Regions from separate parts of the Morganella sp. BCCO 40_0007 genome, predicted to be linked through region 1. Evidence: predicted binding sites of a transcription regulator. Region 1 holds the regulator's gene; the other holds the start of a gene.

What was found. Region 1 encodes CRP, which controls carbon source genes, mostly activating them, when cyclic AMP is high. Its sites were predicted from a motif close to ATGTGANNNNNNTCACAT; they were not measured.
Region 2: a site for CRP is predicted at 7,400-7,417, ahead of adhE (bifunctional acetaldehyde-CoA/alcohol dehydrogenase). Genes of this name have one in related genera too.

Annotation. Positions count from the first base shown of each region.
Region 1 is NZ_JAVBIN010000004.1:16,882-27,750, reverse strand. It holds gene polA (DNA polymerase I) at 1-837, shown strand, start outside; gene def (peptide deformylase) at 1,083-1,595, opposite strand; gene R5268_RS05905 (hypothetical protein) at 2,015-2,242, opposite strand; gene R5268_RS05900 (hypothetical protein) at 2,246-2,617, opposite strand; gene yihA (ribosome biogenesis GTP-binding protein YihA/YsxC) at 2,788-3,411, opposite strand; gene ppiA (peptidylprolyl isomerase A) at 3,968-4,534, shown strand; gene R5268_RS05885 (aminodeoxychorismate synthase component II) at 4,802-5,377, shown strand; gene R5268_RS05880 (aspartate aminotransferase family protein) at 5,490-6,710, shown strand; gene crp (cAMP-activated global transcriptional regulator CRP) at 7,122-7,754, opposite strand; gene R5268_RS05870 (OsmC family protein) at 8,058-8,465, shown strand; gene R5268_RS05865 (phosphoribulokinase) at 8,529-9,404, opposite strand; gene R5268_RS05860 (YheU family protein) at 9,426-9,644, opposite strand; gene R5268_RS05855 (hydrolase) at 9,641-10,627, opposite strand; gene R5268_RS05850 (LysE family translocator) at 10,720-10,869, shown strand, end outside.
Region 2 is NZ_JAVBIN010000007.1:139,999-150,867, forward strand. It holds gene R5268_RS10140 (ABC transporter substrate-binding protein) at 1-576, opposite strand, end outside; gene R5268_RS10145 (ABC transporter substrate-binding protein) at 1,317-2,885, shown strand; gene R5268_RS10150 (ABC transporter permease) at 2,965-4,011, shown strand; gene R5268_RS10155 (ABC transporter permease) at 4,008-4,832, shown strand; gene R5268_RS10160 (ABC transporter ATP-binding protein) at 4,825-5,673, shown strand; gene R5268_RS10165 (ABC transporter ATP-binding protein) at 5,660-6,394, shown strand; gene R5268_RS10170 (YchE family NAAT transporter) at 6,439-7,086, opposite strand; gene adhE (bifunctional acetaldehyde-CoA/alcohol dehydrogenase) at 7,642-10,302, shown strand; gene R5268_RS10180 (thymidine kinase) at 10,653-10,869, opposite strand, start outside.

The DNA.
Region 1 (10,869 bases):
AAAACCCGCCGTGTGCATACCTCTTATCACCAGGCCGTGACGGCAACCGGCCGCCTGTCTTCCCGTGACCCGAACCTGCAGAATATTCCTGTCAGGACGGATGAAGGACGCCGTATCCGTCAGGCGTTTATCGCCCGTGACGGCTACTGCATTATGGCGGCGGACTATTCGCAGATTGAGCTGCGTATCATGGCGCATCTGTCACAGGACAAAGGGCTGCTGAAAGCCTTTGCCGAAGGCAAGGATATCCACCGCGCCACCGCCGCAGAAGTGTTTGGTGTGCCGCTGGAAGAAGTGACGTCTGATCAGCGCCGCAGCGCGAAAGCGATTAACTTCGGCCTGATTTACGGCATGAGCGCATTTGGTCTTGCACGTCAGCTGGGTATCCCGCGCGGTGAAGCACAGCGTTATATGGATCTCTATTTTGAACGCTATCCGGGCGTGCTGGAGTATATGGCCCGCACCCGTGAACATGCGGCAGAAAAAGGATACGTGGAAACGCTGGAAGGCCGTCGTCTCTGGCTGCCGGAAATCAATTCCCGTAACGGTATGCGCCGCAAGGCTGCTGAGCGCGAGGCGATCAACGCCCCGATGCAGGGTACCGCAGCGGATATCATCAAAAAAGCGATGATCGCCGTGGATGACTGGCTGCAAAAAGAGAACATCGATGCGCTGATGATTATGCAGGTACACGATGAACTGGTGTTTGAAGTCAGAAAAGAACAGCAGGCAGAGATGGCAGAGAAGATCCGCGGGCTGATGGAAGCAGCGATGAAACTGGATGTGCCGTTAAAAGTGGAAGCGGGAGTCGGTGCCAATTGGGACGAAGCCCACTAATTTACGCGTCATCTTTCAATCCGTGGCTGCGTTGGCCGCACTCAGAAATCCGGGTCACATACTGGTGTATGCTCCCCGGATTTCTTCCTTTGCCGCCTTACCACGAATTGAAATCTATAGCGTAAAGGGATTGTGCTCTGGTTCCGCTGCAAACCGAATGATTTAGCCTTAGCATCCGGTATCATTTTTCAGCCACAAACTAAATCTATAGCGCAAAGGTATTGTGTTCCGGGGGGATTTTTCTGTTATGCGTTTTCTTCCCGCATTTTCAGGGTTTTCTTCACTTTTTTCTCAATGCGCTGGCGCTTCAGCGGCGAGAGATGGTCGATAAACAGCTTACCGTTGAGATGATCTATTTCATGCTGGAGGCAACCGGCCTGTAATCCCTCTGCCTCAAGAGTGTGCTCTGTACCGTTCACATCCTGATAGCGGACCATGACTGAAGAATAGCGCTGTGTCTCCGTATAACTCTCCGGCAGGGACAGGCAACCGTCCATCATCATCATTTCTCCGTCACACTGAATAAACTCAGGATTAATCAGCGCCATCGGCTGATCCCGGTTTTCAGAGACATCAACGATAATCACACGTTTACAGACACCCACCTGCGGCGCAGCAAGGCCGATGCCCCGTTCGGCATACATGGTTTCTGTCATATCAGTAACAAATGTTTTCAGGTCGTCATCAAAAACCGTGACCGGTTGAGCCGTTTCCCGCAGGCAGGGATCAGGAAAATGCCGTAATGTCAGTAATGCCATAGCTAACTCACTAATATAATTCGGAATAATGGGGAGGCATACTCCCGGATGCGCTCAGACTATCATAACAGTATGGTATTAAAACGGCATCATTTGTGCTGTTTTGTTGCTATTTTGTGCGGACAGGCTCGGACTACCTATAGATCCAGATCGCATAAATATGTAATTAAAGAACATTTGAGATGAATTTTACGGTTTTATGACAAGCTGAATCGTGCGTAATCTGAAAAAAAATTACAAAAAAGGTTTTTTTGTCCGTAAATTTGCTGTAAAGTTATTTGTGTAGGGTACAGAGGTAAGATGTTCTATCTTTCAGACCTTTTACTTCACGTAATCGGATTTAGCTGAATATTAGCTGCTCCGGTCAGACAACTTCTGACCGGAGCATTTTTTTTGTCCTGAATAAAGGCGGGGAAAGGTTAATCGTCAGTGAGAAAGGCATTCGCATCAAAAACCGGTTCGGCATCTTCCCGGAGTTCGTTCCGGTAAAGGCGGAGTGCCATGATATCGTTCAGGGCATCAGCACCTTCATCTGAATCTTCCCCGTATTCCTCAACTCTGCGAAGGAGTGCTTCTTCCCTGGCATGGAGTGATTTCCACAGTAAGTTAAATGTGCTTCTGTCGATTTTGAGTTCGAGTACCCGCATCTGTTATGCTCTCTTCATATATTGTTTTTCACAGAACATGGCCACACTTTCCAGCAGGCTGATATATTTTGTCAGCGGCATATTTTCCGCCGGTACAATCATATGATGGCCCTTTGAACCCCGTTTAACAATAGTCAGGCCGGCAGGCAGGATAGTACCTGCTTTTAACTCCCATACCCACCCGCTCAGCGGACATTCATCCAGACCTTCTTTGGTAAATACACTCACACCGTTATTATCAGCAACAATGAAATCCGTTTCACCAATTTCTCTGGTATTAATATCGCTCTTTCTGACATTCGCCAGCCGGGATGAACTACTGTTGCCCATACGGTATAAATCGTTGGCCAGAATATATAATGTTTTTTCCCGCATAAAACACATCCTTATGTTTGTGAACATATCATCAGATTGTGTATAGCAGGGAAGAGAGGGGTCGGACAGATTATGGCCGGCAGAGCGGCTTTTTTCGGTCTTTTGGCTAAGGGATGATGATTACAGAAAAGAACAGATGGTCAGTAATAACCATCTGTTTCGGGAGGGGATCACTCTGCGTCGCTTTCGCTGAACCAGGTGTCCAGTTTCAGACGTAACTTATCAATGCCGATTTTTTTCAGGGCGGAGAAGTATTCCACCTGAATATCGCCGGTGTCACTCAGTTCTGCCAGAGCATCGCGAACAGCCATCAGCTGCTTTTTGCGTGCGCCGCTGGCCAGTTTGTCGGCTTTGGTCAGTAATGCCAGTACCGGTACCTGCATTGCCACTGCCCACTCAATCATCTGCATATCCAGGTCTTTAAGCGGATGACGGATATCCATCAGTACCACCAGACCACGCAGACAGTTGCGCTTTTGCAGATATTCGCCCAGTGCGGCCTGCCATTTCCGTTTCATTGCTTCCGGAACTTCAGCGTATCCATAGCCCGGCAGGTCAACCACACGGCAGCCGTCAGTGACTTCAAACAGGTTGATAAGCTGGGTACGTCCCGGTGTCTTACTGGTCCGCGCCAGGCTTTTTTGCTGTGTCAGTGCATTCAGTGCACTGGATTTTCCGGCATTGGAGCGACCGGCAAACGCCACTTCGATCCCCGTATCTTCCGGTAAATGGCGGATATCCGGTGCGCTGATGACAAAATGGGTCACTTGGTAGTTGTGCGTTTTAATGGTCAAAATCTGTTCTCCTCAGGTCGAAACCGGGATGATTATAGCCTAATGCATGTTGTTTAAGAACTGCGGCAGACAGATTACTGCGCCTGTTTATTTTCAGAAATGAAAAAAGTGACAACAATAATAGGATGGGGGGCGGCAGCAGATATAATCCGGAGAAAACAAAGTGTTTCCGGCAGAAAAGACACTGATATTTACGCGTAAAAAGATAAAAAATCAGGGCGGTTTATTATTGGTTATAAGTCCGGATGTTATTTTTTATTTGGCATAAGTTGAGTTTTTTATCAGTAAATGAAAATTATCCATAAAGATCAGTATGATATTTATATTTACACGTTAAATGGAATAAATGTATCAGCGGGATGAAAAATTTCGCCGAATTTTGCTTAATTACGGGCCGTGAGCGAAATATCATCAGTACAAATACGTGAAAAATTCTTATATTAATTCTTCATCCCTGCCGTGAAAGTAAATTAAAGTAAATCGGTGGCACTTCGCGCCATTGCCCATTAAAATCGTTAAGATTAGTGTAAGTTTATTTCGTTGAAAGGAATTGGGAATGTTAAAACGAGTTTTAGTTTCATTTGTGGCAGCCTGTACCCTCAGTGCAACTTCGCTGGCGTTCGCGGCGGAGCAGACGCATGTTAAATTTACCACCACCGCAGGTGATTTTGAAATTGCGCTGGATAATGAAAAAGCGCCGAAAACTGTGGAAAATTTTAAACAGTATGTCTCAGATAAGTTCTATGACGATACAACATTCCACCGCGTCATCCCGGGCTTTATGGTGCAGGGCGGCGGCTTTACGGCGGATATGAATCAGAAACAGACCCGCCCGCCTGTCAAAAACGAAGCGGATAACGGCCTGCGTAATCTGCGCGGAACCATTGCGATGGCGCGTACCGCAGATAAAGACAGCGCAACCAGCCAGTTCTTTATCAACGTGGCGGATAATGCATTCCTCGACCACGGCCAGCGTGATTTTGGCTATGCCGTGTTTGGTAAAGTCGTGAACGGCATGGATGTTGTCGATAAAATCTCAAAAGTGAAGACTGAAAACATCGGTCCTTACCAGAATGTACCGTCAACACCGATCAAAATTATTTCTGCAACTATCGTAAAATAAACCGTATTTTCGTGCAGACTAAGGGGAATATTTCCGGATATTCCCCGTAAGCATGTCAAACTCCCTGATAGTCTGAATCAGACGATATCTGCCTCTGCGGTACCATGCCGCATTCGGGCTATTTTCTCTGTCCGGCTGTGGTATTATAGCCCGCTTCATGAAGCTGACTGTGCAATCCCCTGTGGTTGCCGGGCGCTGTCAACGTGTGCCTGACGCAGCAGTTTGAAAATAAAAAAGATAAATATATCAGTTGGATATAGATTAATCATGCTATTAATTATCGATAATTATGACTCATTTACTTATAACCTGTATCAATACTTCTGTGAGTTAGGTGCAGATGTACAGGTTAAACGAAATGATGCCGTCAGCCTCAGTGATATTGAGCAATTATCGCCGTCTCACCTGGTGATCTCACCGGGTCCCTGTACGCCGTCTGACGCCGGTATTTCACTGGATGCCGTCAGTCATTTCGCCGGTGAGATTCCGATCCTCGGGGTTTGCCTCGGGCATCAGGCTATCGGTCAGGCGTTTGGCGCACAGGTGGTGAAGGCACGTAAAGTCATGCACGGCAAAACCACCGCAATCCATCATAATCAGCAGGGGGTGTTCAAAGGGCTGAACCGTCCGCTGACCGTCACCCGCTATCATTCACTGGTGATTGCCCCGGAAACACTGCCGGCCTCTTTTGAAGTCACGGCATGGAGCCTGCACGACGGTAATGTGGATGAAATCATGGGTATCCGCCATAAAACCCTGCCGATTGAAGGTGTGCAATTCCATCCGGAAAGTATTCTCAGTGAACAGGGGCATGAACTCCTGAATAATTTCCTGAAATACTAATCAGTTATCGATTATTTTATCCTAGGTTCTGTTTTTTCATTCGTTTTAATTTGATTTTTTATTCATATTTGGTGATTATATTTTCACTTGTGGATAGATCAGGTAAGGAACGATGACAAAACAGAATGCGGTAACGCGCGGCACTTATGATGAAGTAATGCTGCCAATTTATGCACCGGCTGATTTTATTCCTGTCAGAGGACAGGGAAGCCGTGTATGGGATCAGAACGGCACCGAATATGTCGATTTTGCCGGTGGTATTGCCGTACTGGCTCTGGGGCATTGTCATCCGGCGCTGGTCGCTGCGCTGAAAACCCAGAGTGAGTCACTCTGGCATGTCAGCAATATTTTTACCAATGAACCGGCACTGACACTGGCGCAGAAGCTGATAAAACACACGTTCGCGGAACGGGTTTTCTTTGCCAACTCCGGCGCGGAGGCGAATGAAGCTGCATTCAAACTGGCACGTCATTATGCACTGACCCGTCATCATCCTTATAAAACCAAAATTATTGCTTTTCACCATGGCTTCCACGGCCGGACACTTTTCACTGTTTCTGTCGGCGGCCAGCCGAAATATGCCGATGGCTTCGGGCCGAAACCGGCAGATATTATTCATGTACCTTTCAACGACCTCGATGCTGTCAAAGCGGTGATGGACGATCACACCTGTGCCGTGGTTCTGGAACCTATCCAGGGTGAGGGGGGGATCACGCCTGCCACTCCTGCTTTTATGCAGGGTGTGCGTGATCTGTGTGATAAACATCAGGCATTGCTGGTCTTTGATGAAGTGCAAAGCGGGATGGGGCGCAGCGGAAAACTGTTTGCCTATATGGATTACGGCATTGAGCCGGACATTCTGACCACGGCGAAAGCGCTGGGTGGTGGTTTTCCGATCAGTGCGATGCTGACAAAACAGGCGATCGCGCAGGTCATGGTGCCCGGTACCCACGGTACCACCTATGGCGGCAATCCGCTGGCCTGCGCTGTCGGCAATGCCGCCTTTGATCTGATTAATGACCCGGCGCTGCTGGCGGGAGTGGATGAACGTCACCGGTGGTTTGCCGATGCTCTGCAATCCCTGAACAGCACATTTGGCGCGTTTGCGGAGATCCGCGGTAAAGGGTTGCTGATAGGTGCCGAACTGGCGGGTATCTTCCGCGATCAATCAAAAATACTGCTGGGACTCGCGGCCAAAAATGGCCTGATGCTGCTGAATGCCGGCACCAATGTTCTGCGTTTTACGCCGTCGCTGATTATTGAAAAAGCAGATGTGGATGAGGGAATGAAACGACTGGCAAAAACCCTGAATGACTTCCGGGAAATGCAGTAATTTTACCGCATTAACGTATTTAACTAACTGATTTGTATATTTTATTATTGTTTTTGTCATGATAAGTTTGCCGGATGTTTATCTGCTTTCAGTAAAATAATAACAATCCGGCTTTCAGGCAAATTTGAAGAATTTCTTCATGGCAGCTTTTATGTTCATCTTTACCAAGGGCTGGTCTTGGTGAAGGAGGTAAAGGGTATGTACTTAAAACACGACATTTCTGAGATAAAAAAATGAACATTGCAGAGCGTAAAACAGCAGCAATGCGTCAGTTGAAAGCATCCTTTGATCAAGCCTGCCGTGAAGGAAAGCTGCGATACCGCAGGGCAGATATTCTTCAGTAATCACTGATGATTAAGAAAAGAAAAACAGGCGCAATTGCGCCTGTTTTGGTGATAAAGGTCGTCCGGATTAACGGGTGCCGTATACCACGATGGTTTTACCGTGTGCGGAGATCAGGTTCTGATCTTCCAGCATCTTCAGAATACGGCCGACTGTTTCGCGGGAACATCCCACAATCTGGCCGATTTCCTGACGGGTAATTTTGATTTGCATACCGTCCGGGTGCGTCATCGCATCCGGCTGTTTCGCCAGGTTCAGTAATGTCTGGGCGATGCGGCCTGTCACATCAAGGAATGCAAGGTTTCCGACCTTTTCTGATGTGGTTTGCAGGCGGCTTGCCATCTGCGCGGAAAGGCGCATAAGGATATCCGGGTTAACCTGGATAAGCTGGCGGAACTTTTTGTACGAGATTTCTGCAACTTCGCAGGCGCTTTTTGCCCGTACCCACGCTGTACGTTCCTGACCTTCCTCAAATAATCCGAGTTCACCGATGAAATCACCCTGATTGAGATAGGATAAAATCATCTCTTTGCCTTCTTCATCTTTGATCAGTACCGCAACAGAACCTTTTACAATGTAGTAGAGTGTTTCTGCCTTTTCGCCCTGATGAATAAGTGTGCTTTTGGATGGATATTTGTGGATATGGCAGTGAGACAAAAACCATTCAAGCGTGGGGTCTGTTTGTGGCTTGCCGAGAACCATTCGCGTTATCCTCTGTTGTTAGTTATTGCAAACCGTTGTTTACGCTCTGCAATTATATAAAGTCTTAGCTTATCATATTAACTTGCTGAATTTCCGGCAAGTTAGTTTATTAAAATAGTATAATAATCCACACGGAAAGATATTGATCTTAGCCATAGATAAATCCTTGCCGTGTTTTTAGCACAGGAAAACAGTCCTGTCTTCCACTGTCTCGCTTCAGCATAATAAACTATGAGATAGATTGCCAGCCCGTGAATGAAAGGGTAGTCTGTCGTGAATTATATTGATGATGAGGGTATAAAAATGGAAGCGCGTGTAAAGTGGGTTGAGAACATGACTTTCTTAGGGGAATCCGCGTCAGGACACCAGATTACGATGGACGGTAATGCCGGTGAAAAAGCCCCGAACCCGATGGAGATGGTACTGATGGCAACCGGCGGCTGCAGCGCCATTGATGTTGTCTCTATTTTGCAAAAAGGCCGTAATCAAGTCATTGATTGTGATGTAAAACTTACTGCTGAACGTCGTGAAACCGCGCCGCGTTTATTCACTCACATCAATCTGCATTTTATTGTAACCGGTCGTGACCTGACAGAAAACGTTGTCGGGCGTGCCGTGCAATTATCCGCTGAAAAATATTGTTCTGTTTCATTAATGTTAGGCGAAAGTGTTAACATTACACATAGTTTTGAAGTGAAAAATATTGAATAATTTTTTGAAAGATTATTTTTATTTTTGAACATAAACCGGGTAATACATTATTACCCGGTTTTTTTATCGCTTGTTTATTTGTTTTCCCTGTAATAATTGCTCTGCCAGGGGCGCCATTATTAATTCCATTGCCAGTCCTAATTTGCCGCCGGGTACAACAATCGTATTTGAGGCGGAAATAAACGACCCCTGAAGCATGGATAACAAATAGGGAAAATCGATTTTTTTCAGGCCACGGAAGCGGATCACGGTAAAGCTCTCGTCCTGTGACGGAATGGATTTGGCCGAAAACGGATTCGAGGTGTCCACAGTCGGTACCCGCTGAAAGTTAATGTGGGTGCGGGAAAACTGCGGGGTGATATAGCGGATGTAATCATCCATCGAACGTACGACGGAATCCATCACTGCCTCCCGCGAATGCCCGCGATCGCTGGTGTCACGGACTAACTTCTGTATCCACTCCAGGTTGACTATCGGCACTACGCCGACCAGCAAATCCACGTGTCCGGCAATATTATGTTCCGGTGTGACCACGCCGCCGTGAAGACCCTCATAGAAAAGCACGTCTGTACCGGCGGGCAGTGCCTCGCGGGGGGTAAAGGTACCGGGCAACTGGTTATAGGGCACTGCTTCATCATAAGTATGCAGGTACTTACGGCGCTCACCGCTGCCGTTTTCACTGTACTGACGGAATGTACTTTCGAGAAGGGCAAAGTCATTGGCTTCCGGCCCGAAATAGCTGATGTGACGCCCCTGTTCGCGGGCTTTACGGATGGCGGCATCCATTTCCGGCCGTGTGTAACGGTGGAAACTGTCACCCTCAATAATGGCCGGAACCGCATCCAGCTGCTGGAAAATCTTACGGAAAGCCTGACTGGTGGTAGTGGTACCGGCTCCGCTGGAGCCGGTAACGGCGATAATCGGGTGGGTCCGTGACATGCGGCATTTCCTCCGGCTGAATCAGCCGCGGAATTCTGCCGACGGCATGATGTTGAGTGTTTCGTGTAATTCCGACCAGACGATCACAATGTCGCCGTTTTTGAGTTGCGTGTAAAGATCCGCCACTTTATCACTGAGTGATTTTTCATGTTCGCCGTAATCGGTGCCTTCGCGCAGCACCACACTTTCCAGGATGCTTTCCAGTGTTTCCGGCGCGATATCCTGCCAGGGAATAATCATTCGGTCTCCTTCGCGGTCAGATGCGGTGCCAGCCATTCAGGAATGCGTTCTTCCAGCCATAAGCGCGGGCGGCGCCAGCTGCCGGTCACAAAGCCGACATGGCCGCCGTGCTCGGTCATCTGATATTCCACACATGGCGGCAGCTGTGACAGATCCGGCACCACCTCCTGAGCCATAAAGGGATCATCTTTGGCGTGGATGATCAGCATCGGCTTACGTACGGCCGGGAGTTTCGGCAGGGCGCTGCACCGGCGGTAGTAATCAGAGGCATCGCGGAATCCGTGGATGCGTGAAGTGATAATGTCATCAAATTCCCGGATACGTTTAATTGCACGGATATGCAGCAGGTTTGTCGGCAGCGAATTCGGGTAGCGCACCAGCTTGCGGGTGGCATTGCGTTTCAGTCCTTTAAGCAGATACCACTGATAAAAACGGGAAAACCCTTTTTCCATTTTGAAGGAACAGGGTTCCAGCATCAGCGGGGCAGAAACTATAATACCTGCATCCACCGCCGCATTTTCACCCTCTTCGGCGAGATAACAGGCCAGCATATTGCCACCGAGTGAATAACCGACCGCACCGGTCGGCACTTTGCCGTAGGTATCCTGCAGCCACTTCAGCATATAACGGGCATCACCGGTTTCCCCGGAGTGGTAAATCCGTTTTGATCGGTTCGGCTCGCCGCTGCAGCCGCGAAAATGCATGACAACGCCCAGCCAGCCCTGACGGGCGGCTGCTGCCAGGATACCGTGCGCATAAGGACTGCGGAAACTGCCCTCCAGGCCGTGAAAAATAACCAGGCGTGGTTTGTGGCGTGCGGTATCCGGGTCTTCGCTCCATGCAAGATCAATAAAATCATTATCCGGCAGCGTCAGGCGCTGCCAGAATGGTTTTATCGCCGGTTTCCGGCGGAAAATCCGGGGCAGCAGTGTTTGCAGGTGCGGATTTGTTGCCCAGGAAATCGGTTGAAAATGACTAGACATAGTTTGGTTCGTAATGAAAAAACGTCTCTTGTTTAATGAAAAACATGCTGGTAATTTCCGGTAAAGGAAATGACCATGTTGCCGGATTATTCATGACTGCACACCTTTTTATCTCACTTTCTGTTTTTATGTTTATTGCGGCAGTCACGCCGGGGCCTAATAATCTGCTGCTGACTGCCTCCGGTGCGCAGTACGGTTTCCGCCGCACACTGGTGCTGATGGCCGGTATTATGCTCGGTATG
Region 2 (10,869 bases), on a different contig from region 1:
CACCGGTTTCAGTGCGGTATGGCTCAGCATATCCGGGAAATACGGCACCGGCTGAGTCAGCTGAACCTGAAACGTTCTGTCATCAACCGCTTTGACGCCGAGGCTTTCCGGCGGTTTTTTACCGCTGATAATATCATCGACATTTTCGACATAGGCATAATGCAGATAGCTGCCGTAAGGTGACGCGGTTTTCGGGTCAGACAACCGCCGCCAGCTGTAGACAAAGTCGTGTGCAGTCACCGGCGAGCCGTCGCTCCACTTTGCATCCGGCCGCAGTGTGAATGTCCAGGTAAGATTATCCGGCGATGACCAGCTTTCTGCCACCCCGGGCACAATATGACCATCACTGTCAGAGGACACCAGCCCTTCCAGCAGATTGAGAATAATATTGGATTCCGGCACACCTTCCACCTTATGCGGATCGAGTGATACCGGTTCAGTTCCGTTATTGATAACAATAACCTGTTTTTCCGCCAGTTTAGTTCCCGGCGGGACGTCCGCCGCCCCCGCGGAATAAGAGAATGTACTCAGCAGCAGCGCCTGCATGAGAGAAACAGCAATAGTGTGTTTTTTCATCTTCCGTCCCTTCTGAATAACACCTGTTAAATGAACAACGTGATTAAAAAATCGCAAATGCTTTATTTATAAGTGCCGTCAGCGACGGGTTCAGCCTGTTTATCTGTGCTGTTTTCCGGCCTGATGTACATATTCCTGAGCAGTGATTGTTTTTATCTGTAAACAGCATTTTTCTGCCGCTGAAATAAAACATTGACCCATAGCTGCTTATGACCGGACTGTTTTTGTCCGGCCCGGATAAAAAAGTAAACATTTAATTAACAAAAAGCAATTTTTCCAGATAAAAACCCTGCCTCTATCACAGTTTTAGCTGATTAAATATTAACAACCAATTAAAAAACAACTGTAAATAAAAAGAGTAAAGCAAAAAAATCCGCTGAAATATCAATCTGGTGAGTAACAGAAATAACCCATTGACTGCAAATATCGTTTCTGTTGTTTATTTAACCAACTTTATCTGTTATACCCGTTTACAACAGGATTGTACGGGTGACCCTATTTGCCAATTCTGTCTGTTTTTAGTGCCGTTTTTTATGAGCTGATAACCTGTTGTTATATTACAACTATTTTTTTGCTTTTTTTGCCGGTGAAATCTCCCGGACAGGAATTTCAGACTATGATTAACTTTATCTATAACGAAAAGTTATAAACAAGCACTTAACAGACTTTGCAAAACACCTCTGTTTTTTTTAACGTGTCAGTATTAAAAAAATCAATAACACCGCTTTCAGGGGAAATATATGAAAAAAATATATCCGGCAGCGTCACTGGCTCTGCTCTTTTCCGTCTCCGCATTTGCCGCCACACCACCGAATACCTTAATTGTTGTCCAGAGCCTGGATGACATTGTCAGCCTTGACCCGGCAGAGAGTAATGAACTTTCCAGTATCCAGACCGTTCCCAGCTTATATCAGCGTCTGGTACAGCCGAACCGGGATAATCCTGAACAGCTTGATGCCATTTTGCTGGAAGACTGGCAGGCAGACGCCGCCAATAAAATCCTGATTGTCAGAATTAAAGAGAATGCAAAATTTGCCTCCGGCAACCCGGTACGCCCGGAAGATATTATTTTCTCTTATCAGCGTGCCGTGATCATGAATAAATCCCCTGCGTTTATTCTTAATATCCTCGGCTGGAATAAAGAGAATATCGCGCAGCAGTTTGAAAAAACCGGCGACCGCACCCTGAAGATAAAATGGAGTGCGGATATCAGTCCGGATGTGGCACTGAATCTGTTATCCACCCCGATAGCATCTGTGGTGGATGAAAAACTGGTGACACCGAATATTAAGAATAATGACTTCGGTAATGCCTGGCTGAAAATGCACTCTGCCGGCAGCGGCGCTTATTCCCTGAAAGTGTATCAGCCGAACCAGGCGATTGTGATGGCCGCCAACCCGAATGTATCCACCGGCGCAGCAAAAATCCCGTCCATTATTATTAAAAATGTGCCGGACCCGGCCTCCCGCCGTCTGCTTATTCAGCAGGGTGATGCCGATATTGCCCGTGAGCTCGGTGCTGACCAGACCGCCGCACTGAAAAACAGTGCCGGGGTGCGGGTTGAAAATATTCCGTCCGCCGAACAGGATTATATGGCCTTTAATACCGGCAACAGTGCCAATCCGCTGCTGAAAAATCCGGCTCTGTGGGAAGCTGCCCGTTATCTGGTGGATTATGAAGGCATTACCCGCGATTTACTGAAAGGCCAGTATTTTATTCATCAAAGCTTCCTGCCGGTCGGTTTACCGGGCGCACTGGAAAATAACCCGTATAAATTTGATCCGGCCAAAGCCAAAGAGATTCTGGCAAAAGCCGGCATTAAAGATGCACACTTCACCCTCGATGTGGAAAACAAACCGCCGTATATCACTATTGCCCAGTCTCTTCAGGCCAGCTTTGCTCAGGGCGGTATCAAAGTGGAATTATTACCGGCCGCGGGCAGCCAGGTCTATTCCCGTGTACGCGCACGTCAGCATCAGGCGGCCATCCGTTTCTGGATCCCGGATTATTTTGATGCCCATTCCAACGCCAGCGCCTTTGCCTTTAATGACGGCAAGAGCAGCACAGTAGCATGGCTGAACGGCTGGGATATTCCGCAGTTATCACAAACTACGCTGAAAGCCGTCGCTGAGCCGGATAAGGCCAAACGCGCACAGATGTATACCGCCATGCAGGAAGAGTTACAGCGCAGCTCTCCGTATGTCTTTATGGCTCAGGGACAAAATCAGGTCGTGCTGCGGGATAATGTGAAAGGCTATCAGCAGGGACTGAATGCCGATATGGTGTATTACGACAGAGTCACCAAATAATCCGCTGATTTTCCGGTTATAACCCCGTCAGTACCGCTGACGGGGTTTGTGTGTTTTGTTTTTATTCAGGAACTGCTGTATGTCCGATATTTCCCCTGCCGGCACACTGTTTCGCCATACCCTGCGTGTGACGCTTCAGGGTCTTTTTACGCTGGCTCTGACACTGCTCGGCTTACTGGTGATCACCTTTGCATTGTCGGCACTTTCTCCGGTTGACCGGGTGTTACAGATTGTCGGCGATCACGCCAGCCATGAAACCTATGAACAGGTCCGGCTGGAACTGGGGCTGGATCAGCCCGTCTATATCCAGTTCTGGCACTACGCGGAACGCCTGCTGCACGGCGATCTCGGTATGGCCTCCTCGATGGGACAGCCGGTGCTTGACGGCGTGCTGACCACGCTGCCCGCCACCATTGAACTGGCAACCCTTGCGCTGCTGATTGGTGCTGTACTCGGGATCCTCTGCGGTACGCTGTGCGCCCGTTATGCAGGCACGCCGTTTGATTTTATCATCCGCACCCTGACGCTCCTCGGTAACTCGGTGCCGGTTTTCTGGCTGGGGCTGCTGATGCTGCTGCTGTTCTACGCCACGCTGCAATGGAGTCCCGGACCGGGGCGGCTGGACGATATCTACCAGTATACTGTTGAGGCAAAAACCGGTTTTGTGCTGATCGACACCTGGTTGTCAGATGACCCGGGCGCATTTACCAATGCGGTGGCACACCTGATCCTGCCGGTATCATTGCTGGCTTATTTTTGTCTGGCAGGGATCACCCGGCTGACGCGTGCCGCCTGCCTGAGTGAAATGAACAAAGAGTATGTCACGCTGGCACGTGCCAAGGGCAATACCGAAATGCAGGTATTGTTCCGCCATGTGCTGCCGAATATCCGGGGAACGCTGATCACCGTGATAGCACTGGCCTACACCGGTATGCTGGAAGGTGCGGTGCTGACAGAAACCGTCTTTTCCTGGCCCGGCATCGGCCGCTATCTGACCGCCGCTCTGTTTGCCGGAGATACCACCGCCGTGATGGGCGGGACACTGGTCATCGGTATCTGTTTTATCTTTATCAATAACGTAACGGATATGATTGTGCGTTTAACTGATCCGCGGGTGAAATCATGACATTACTGCCGAAAATCCGCCGATCCCCGTCCGCCCTGACGGGCACCCTGATTATTTTGTTTCTGCTGCTGGCGGCACTATTTGCGCCGTGGCTCGCCCCCTATGACCCGGTACTGCAAAACCCGGCACAGCGCCTGATGGCACCCGATGCACAGCACTGGCTCGGTACGGACAGCTACGGACGTGATGTGCTCTCCCGCCTGATTTACGGCGCACGTCCGATGTTTGGTCTGGTCGGGCTGGTCGCGGCAATCACCCTGCCCGCCGGGCTACTGATCGGTATTCTGGCCGGTTTTTACGGCCGCTGGGTGGAAACGATTCTGATGCGGTTTACCGATATCGTGATGTCGATGCCGCGTCTGATCCTCGCCTTTGCGTTTGTTGCCATTCTCGGCCCGGGCCTGATTAACGGCGCACTGGCGCTTGCCCTGACTTCCTGGCCCGCCTATGCCCGCCAGGCGCGCAGCGAAATCCGCCATCTGCGCAACAGTGATTATCTGGCCAGCGCGGAAATGCTGGGAATTCGCGGATTTCGTCTGTTATGGGGACATATTTTACCGCTCTGTCTGCCGTCAGCCATCGTCCGGCTGGCGCTGGATCTCGCCACCATTATTCTGGCTGCCGCCGGTCTGGGTTTCCTCGGACTGGGTGCACAACCGCCGATGGCGGAATGGGGTGCAATGATTGCTGATGGTATGCAGGTTATTTTTGACCAGTGGTGGATAGCCGCCGTACCCGGCGCGGCGATTCTGATTGCCGGTATGGCATTCAATCTTCTGGGTGATGGTTTACGGGATATTATGGAGCCGCAACATGACTGAGCCGCTTATTTGTGTCAGCAATCTGAGTGTGGATTATCCCCGTGCACAGGTCGTCAGGAATGTTTCATTTACCCTGGGGCAGGAACGGCTGGCGCTGGTCGGGGAGTCCGGTTCCGGTAAATCCATGACGGCCAGAGCCCTGATGGGACTGGTGCGCAAACCCGGGATTGTCAGTGCGGATACGCTGACATTCGGTCAGACCTCTCTGCTTTCCCTGCGGGAAAAACAGTGGGCGGCACTGCGCGGGAACGATATCGCGATGATCATGCAGGACCCGCGTTATGCGCTGAATCCGGTCAGAAATCTGTATCAGCAGATTGAGGAATCACTGCTGCGGCATCAGACGCTGAATAAATCTGACCGCCGCGACCGTGTGTATGAGATGGCCCGCGCGGCCGGATTATCTGAGCAGGCGCTTTCCCGCTATCCCGGACAGCTTTCCGGCGGGATGGGACAGCGTGCGATGATTGCCATTGCCCTGATTAACAATCCGTCTGTTTTAATTGCTGATGAACCGACCTCTGCGCTGGATGCCCGGCTGCGGCACCAGATTCTGGAACTGATTGTCAGCCAGTGTGAGGAACGCAATATGGGATTGTTGCTGATAAGCCATGATTTACCGCTGGTAGCCGCTCATTGCCAGCGCGTTATGGTGATGTATCAGGGTCAGCAGGTGGATGAGCTGCCCGCCGCACAGCTGCCGCAGGCAACACATCCCTACACCCGGACGTTATGGACCTGCCGCCCGGATGCACAAACCTACGGCACCGATTTACCGGTATTGGATCGCACGGCTTTACAGGTGTTACTGACTCAGGAGACACATCATGCCGGAAAATAATGCAGCGCCGATTATTGAGGTGAATAATCTTTCTGTCAGTTTCGGTCCGCGCCAGGTTGTCCGCAAGGCCGGTTTTCACCTCTGCGCCGGAGAGACATTCAGTCTTATCGGCGAGTCCGGCTGCGGAAAATCCACGATTCTGCGGGTAATTGCCGGATTACAGCGTGAATGGCAGGGCGGCGTTCAGCTGCTGTCACAACATATCCACCCCGGACAACGTTATCAGGGTGCTTTGCGCCGCAATGTGCAGATGGTATTCCAGGATCCTTATGCTTCCCTGCATCCGTTCCATACCATTCACAAAGCACTTTCGGAACCATTGCATATTCACCGGGAAAATAATATAGAGAGTCGTGTGACAGAGGCGATAACGTCTGTCGGACTGCCGCCGGATGTCGCACAGCGTTATCCGCATCAGCTCTCCGGCGGCCAGCGTCAGCGCATCGCCATCGCCCGGGCACTGATGTTGCGTCCGCAGATCCTGTTACTCGATGAACCGACATCCGCACTCGATATGTCCGTACAGGCGGAAATTCTCAATTTGCTTAATCACCTGAAAACTGCGCACGGCATGACGTATTTGCTGGTCAGCCATGATGCGGATGTGGTGGCGCATATGTCGGATCGCGCGGCATTTATGGCAAACGGCAGCATTGAGCGGGAATTTGATCGCACCGCCCTGCTGCGCGGCGATCACAGGATGGAGAATGCTCAGATGTAAAAACGGGGCCGATGGCCCCGTTCTGATAATAATGAACTGCGTGATTATGACAATAATCCGGGAAAACTCATTTTCATGCCGGTAATAATCAGCTCAATACCTAATGACATCAGCATCAGCCCCATAATACGGGTGACGACGTTAATGCCGGTTTGCCCGAGGTACTTCACCCACAATCCCGCTGAGCGGAACAGCAGCCAGCAGCAGAACGCAAACAGGATGCTGGTCAGCGCCAGCCCGAAAAAATTTTGCCAGCCCTGCCAGCGGGCGCTCCAGACCACACAGGAACTGATCGCACCCGGTCCCGCCATCAGCGGCAGCGCCAGCGGCACCACGCCGATATTGTCGCGGATTGCCGTTTCTGACTGCTCCTGCTTGTTCTGCTTATCTTCCCCCAGCTTACCGCTGATCATGGACATCGCAATAAGGACAATCAGTGTCCCCCCTGCTATCCGGAAAGATTCGATGGAAATACCGAACATAATGAGGATCTTATCGCCGACCAAAAGTGATATACACAAAATCACGGCCACCGAAAAGTTCGCAATCATGTTGGTTTTATTGCGCACTGCGGCAGTCTGATAATTTGTCATGCTCATAAAGACCGGCAAAATACCCACCGGGTTAACTAAAGCAAATAAGCCGACAAAAAATTTTAAATAACCGGAAAAATCCAGCAAGGTGTTGCCCACAAACGATCCTCAACCTGATGATAAAACAGTAACAGCCTGCTGATATTAACCGCAGTCTGTCGCCAAAAGGGTTGTAATAATTATAAATGTGATTATTAACACAGACATCATACCGTTGAATGTGCAGGAAAAGGAATTGCTTTGCACAGAATATTTTCCGCCGTCCGCTGACACGATACAGTTATATCGCCTTATTTTTGCCTGAATTTCAGGCAATCATCAGTTCCTCTGTAAAATTGAAACCCGATATCGTTCCTGTTACGCCGTGTTGTTCCTGTTTTGACTCATGCTGAATGGTGTCAGCTTGATATATTTGTGATTTGGATCACTTTAATATTTTTCCCGAATGTTAAGCTGCTTTCATTATAGTTGAATCGATTCAACTATAATGTGACAGAAAGACCTGACGGGCTTTTTAAGCAAATCAGCGGGCATATCTGCATTATGTTACCGGCAAAATCGATTTAGTTACCGGAAGATATCACCGCTATAATCAAATCGTATCAATCCGCTGATTTGCTTAAAAAGTTTAACAATTTATCAGGAGTGATCTGTATGGCCGTAACGAACGTTACCGAACTCAATGAATTAGTTGCCCGCGTGAAGAAAGCTCAGCGCGAGTTTGCCGGTTTCTCCCAGGAACAGGTGGATGCCATTTTCCGGGCCGCGGCACTCGCTGCTGCCGATGCCCGTATCCCGCTGGCAAAACTGGCGGTTGAAGAATCCGGTATGGGGATTATTGAAGATAAAGTGATTAAAAACCATTTTGCTTCTGAATACATCTATAACGCCTACCGCGATGAAAAAACCTGCGGCATCTTATCGGAAGACCCGACTTTCGGCACCATCACTATCGCAGAGCCTATCGGTATTATCTGCGGTATCGTCCCGACCACCAACCCGACCTCCACTGCTATCTTTAAAGCACTGATCAGCCTGAAAACCCGTAACGGGATCATTTTTTCCCCGCATCCGCGTGCCAAAAAAGCCACTAACAGAGCCGCAGAGATTGTCCTCAACGCCGCTGTTGCCGCCGGTGCCCCGAAAGATATTATCGGCTGGATTGACGAGCCGTCTGTTGAATTATCCAATGCCTTAATGCACCACCCGGATACTAACCTGATCCTCGCCACCGGCGGGCCGGGTATGGTGAAAGCCGCCTACAGTTCCGGTAAACCGGCTATCGGTGTCGGTGCGGGTAATACCCCTGTGGTGATCGATGAAACGGCTGATATCAAACGTGCGGTCGCCTCTATTCTGATGTCCAAAACATTCGATAACGGCGTGATTTGTGCCTCTGAGCAATCCGTTATTGTTGTCGATGATGTCTATGAGCAGGTCAAAGAACGTTTTGAAACCCACGGCGGCTATATTCTGAAAGGCAAAGAACTGAAAGCCGTTCAGGACATCATTCTGCTCAACGGCGGGCTGAATGCGAAAATTGTCGGTCAGTCTGCGGTGAAAATTGCTGAAATGGCCGGTATTGAAGTCCCTTCCTGGACCAAAATTCTGATCGGTGCTGTTTCCGTAGTGGATGAATCAGAGCCGTTTGCTCACGAAAAACTCTCTCCGCTGCTGGCAATGTACCGCGGCAAAGATTTTGAAGATGCGGTGGTCAAGGCGGAAAAACTGGTGGAAATGGGCGGAATCGGCCACACCTCCTGCTTATATACCGATCAGGACAACCAGCCTGAACGCGTTAAATTCTTCGGCGAGAAGATGAAAACCGCACGTATTCTTATCAATACCCCTGCGTCACAAGGCGGGATCGGCGATCTGTATAACTTCAAACTGTCTCCGTCACTGACACTGGGCTGCGGTTCCTGGGGTGGTAACTCCATTTCCGAAAACGTCGGGCCGAAACACCTGATCAACACCAAAACCGTGGCAAAACGAGCTGAAAATATGTTGTGGCATAAACTTCCGAAATCTATCTATTTCCGCCGCGGTTCTCTGCCGGTTGCCCTGGAAGAGATCGCCGGTGACGGTGCAAAACGTGCATTTATCGTAACTGACGGCTACCTGTTCAATAACGGCTACGTGGATGAAGTCACCCGTGTGCTGAAATCCTACGGCATGGAAGTGGAAATTTTCTTTGAAGTGGAAGCTGATCCGACACTTTCTGTCGTCCGCAAAGGTGCGGAGCAGATGAACAGCTTCAAACCGGACGTGATTATTGCCCTCGGCGGCGGTTCCCCGATGGATGCGGCCAAAATCATGTGGGTGATGTATGAACATCCGGAAACTCACTTTGAGGAACTGGCTCTGCGCTTTATGGATATCCGTAAACGTATCTATAAATTCCCGAAAATGGGTGTGAAAGCGAAAATGGTCGCGATCACCACCACCTCCGGTACCGGTTCGGAAGTCACCCCGTTTGCCGTCGTGACTGACGATACCACCGGCCAGAAATACCCGCTGGCAGACTACGCCCTGACGCCGGATATGGCTATTGTTGATGCCAACCTGGTGATGAACATGCCGAAATCCCTTACCGCCTTCGGCGGACTGGATGCGGTCACCCATGCGCTGGAAGCGTATGTATCGGTACTGGCAAACGAGTTCTCTGACGGCCAGGCATTACAGGCTCTCAAACTGCTGAAAGAGTTCTTACCGGCCAGCTATCACGAAGGCGCGAAAAACCCGGTTGCCCGTGAGCGTGTGCATAATGCCGCAACTATCGCCGGTATCGCGTTTGCCAACGCCTTCCTCGGTGTCTGTCACTCCATGGCCCATAAACTGGGTTCAGAGTTCCATATTCCGCACGGTCTGGCTAACGCCCTGCTTATCTGTAACGTCATTCGTTATAACGCCACAGATAACCCGACCAAACAGACTGCATTCAGTCAGTATGACCGTCCGCAGGCACGCCGCCGCTACGCGGAAATTGCAGATCACCTGCAACTGAGTGCTGCCGGTGACCGTACTGCGCAGAAAATTGAAAAACTGCTGATCTGGCTGGATGAAATCAAAGCGTCTCTGGGTATTCCTAAATCTATCCGTGAAGCCGGGGTGCCGGAAGCCGAGTTCCTGGCGAAGCTGGATAAACTGTCAGAAGATGCCTTTGATGACCAGTGTACCGGTGCGAACCCGCGTTATCCGCTGATTGCTGAATTAAAACAAATTATGCTGGATACGTATTACGGCCGTACCTATGACGAATCCGTTCCTGTTGCGGCGCCTAAACCGGTTGCCAAACGAAATGCTAAGAAATAGTCATCAATCCGGTAAATAATAACCGTAAAGCCCTCTCCGGAGGGCTTTTTTATATTTATCCCATAATAATAATTAAATAATTGTCTCTGTATTAACTGCTCTTCACTTTTGATCATGTTTCCCGCTGTCGCCGGTCTTTAATATTTAACTTAATACCGGTCACGAAACTGATGCAGCTACCGCCGCTATTTACCACGATTTTATCCCTGCTGACTCAAATACCGCCTAATCACTTTCCTGCACAAACTGCTTCCGCTGTTTTTTGATATCCCCGGCAATCCGCAACGGATATAAAAAAACCGGACAATGACGTCCGGCACTTTTTTGTATAACAGAGAGACTTCCCTGTTTTATGACCGATATTCTGCTGCTTTTACTTCACGTATCGCTTCATTGTAATGCTTGCGGCAGACCGATACATATTTTTCATTACCACCGATGTCTATTTGTGCGCCGTCCGCCATGACTCTGCCCTGTCCGTCATAACGTAAAACCCGGCTGGCTTTCCGCCCGCAATAACAAATTGTTTTTAATTCAACTAATTTATCCGCCCACGCCAATAAATAA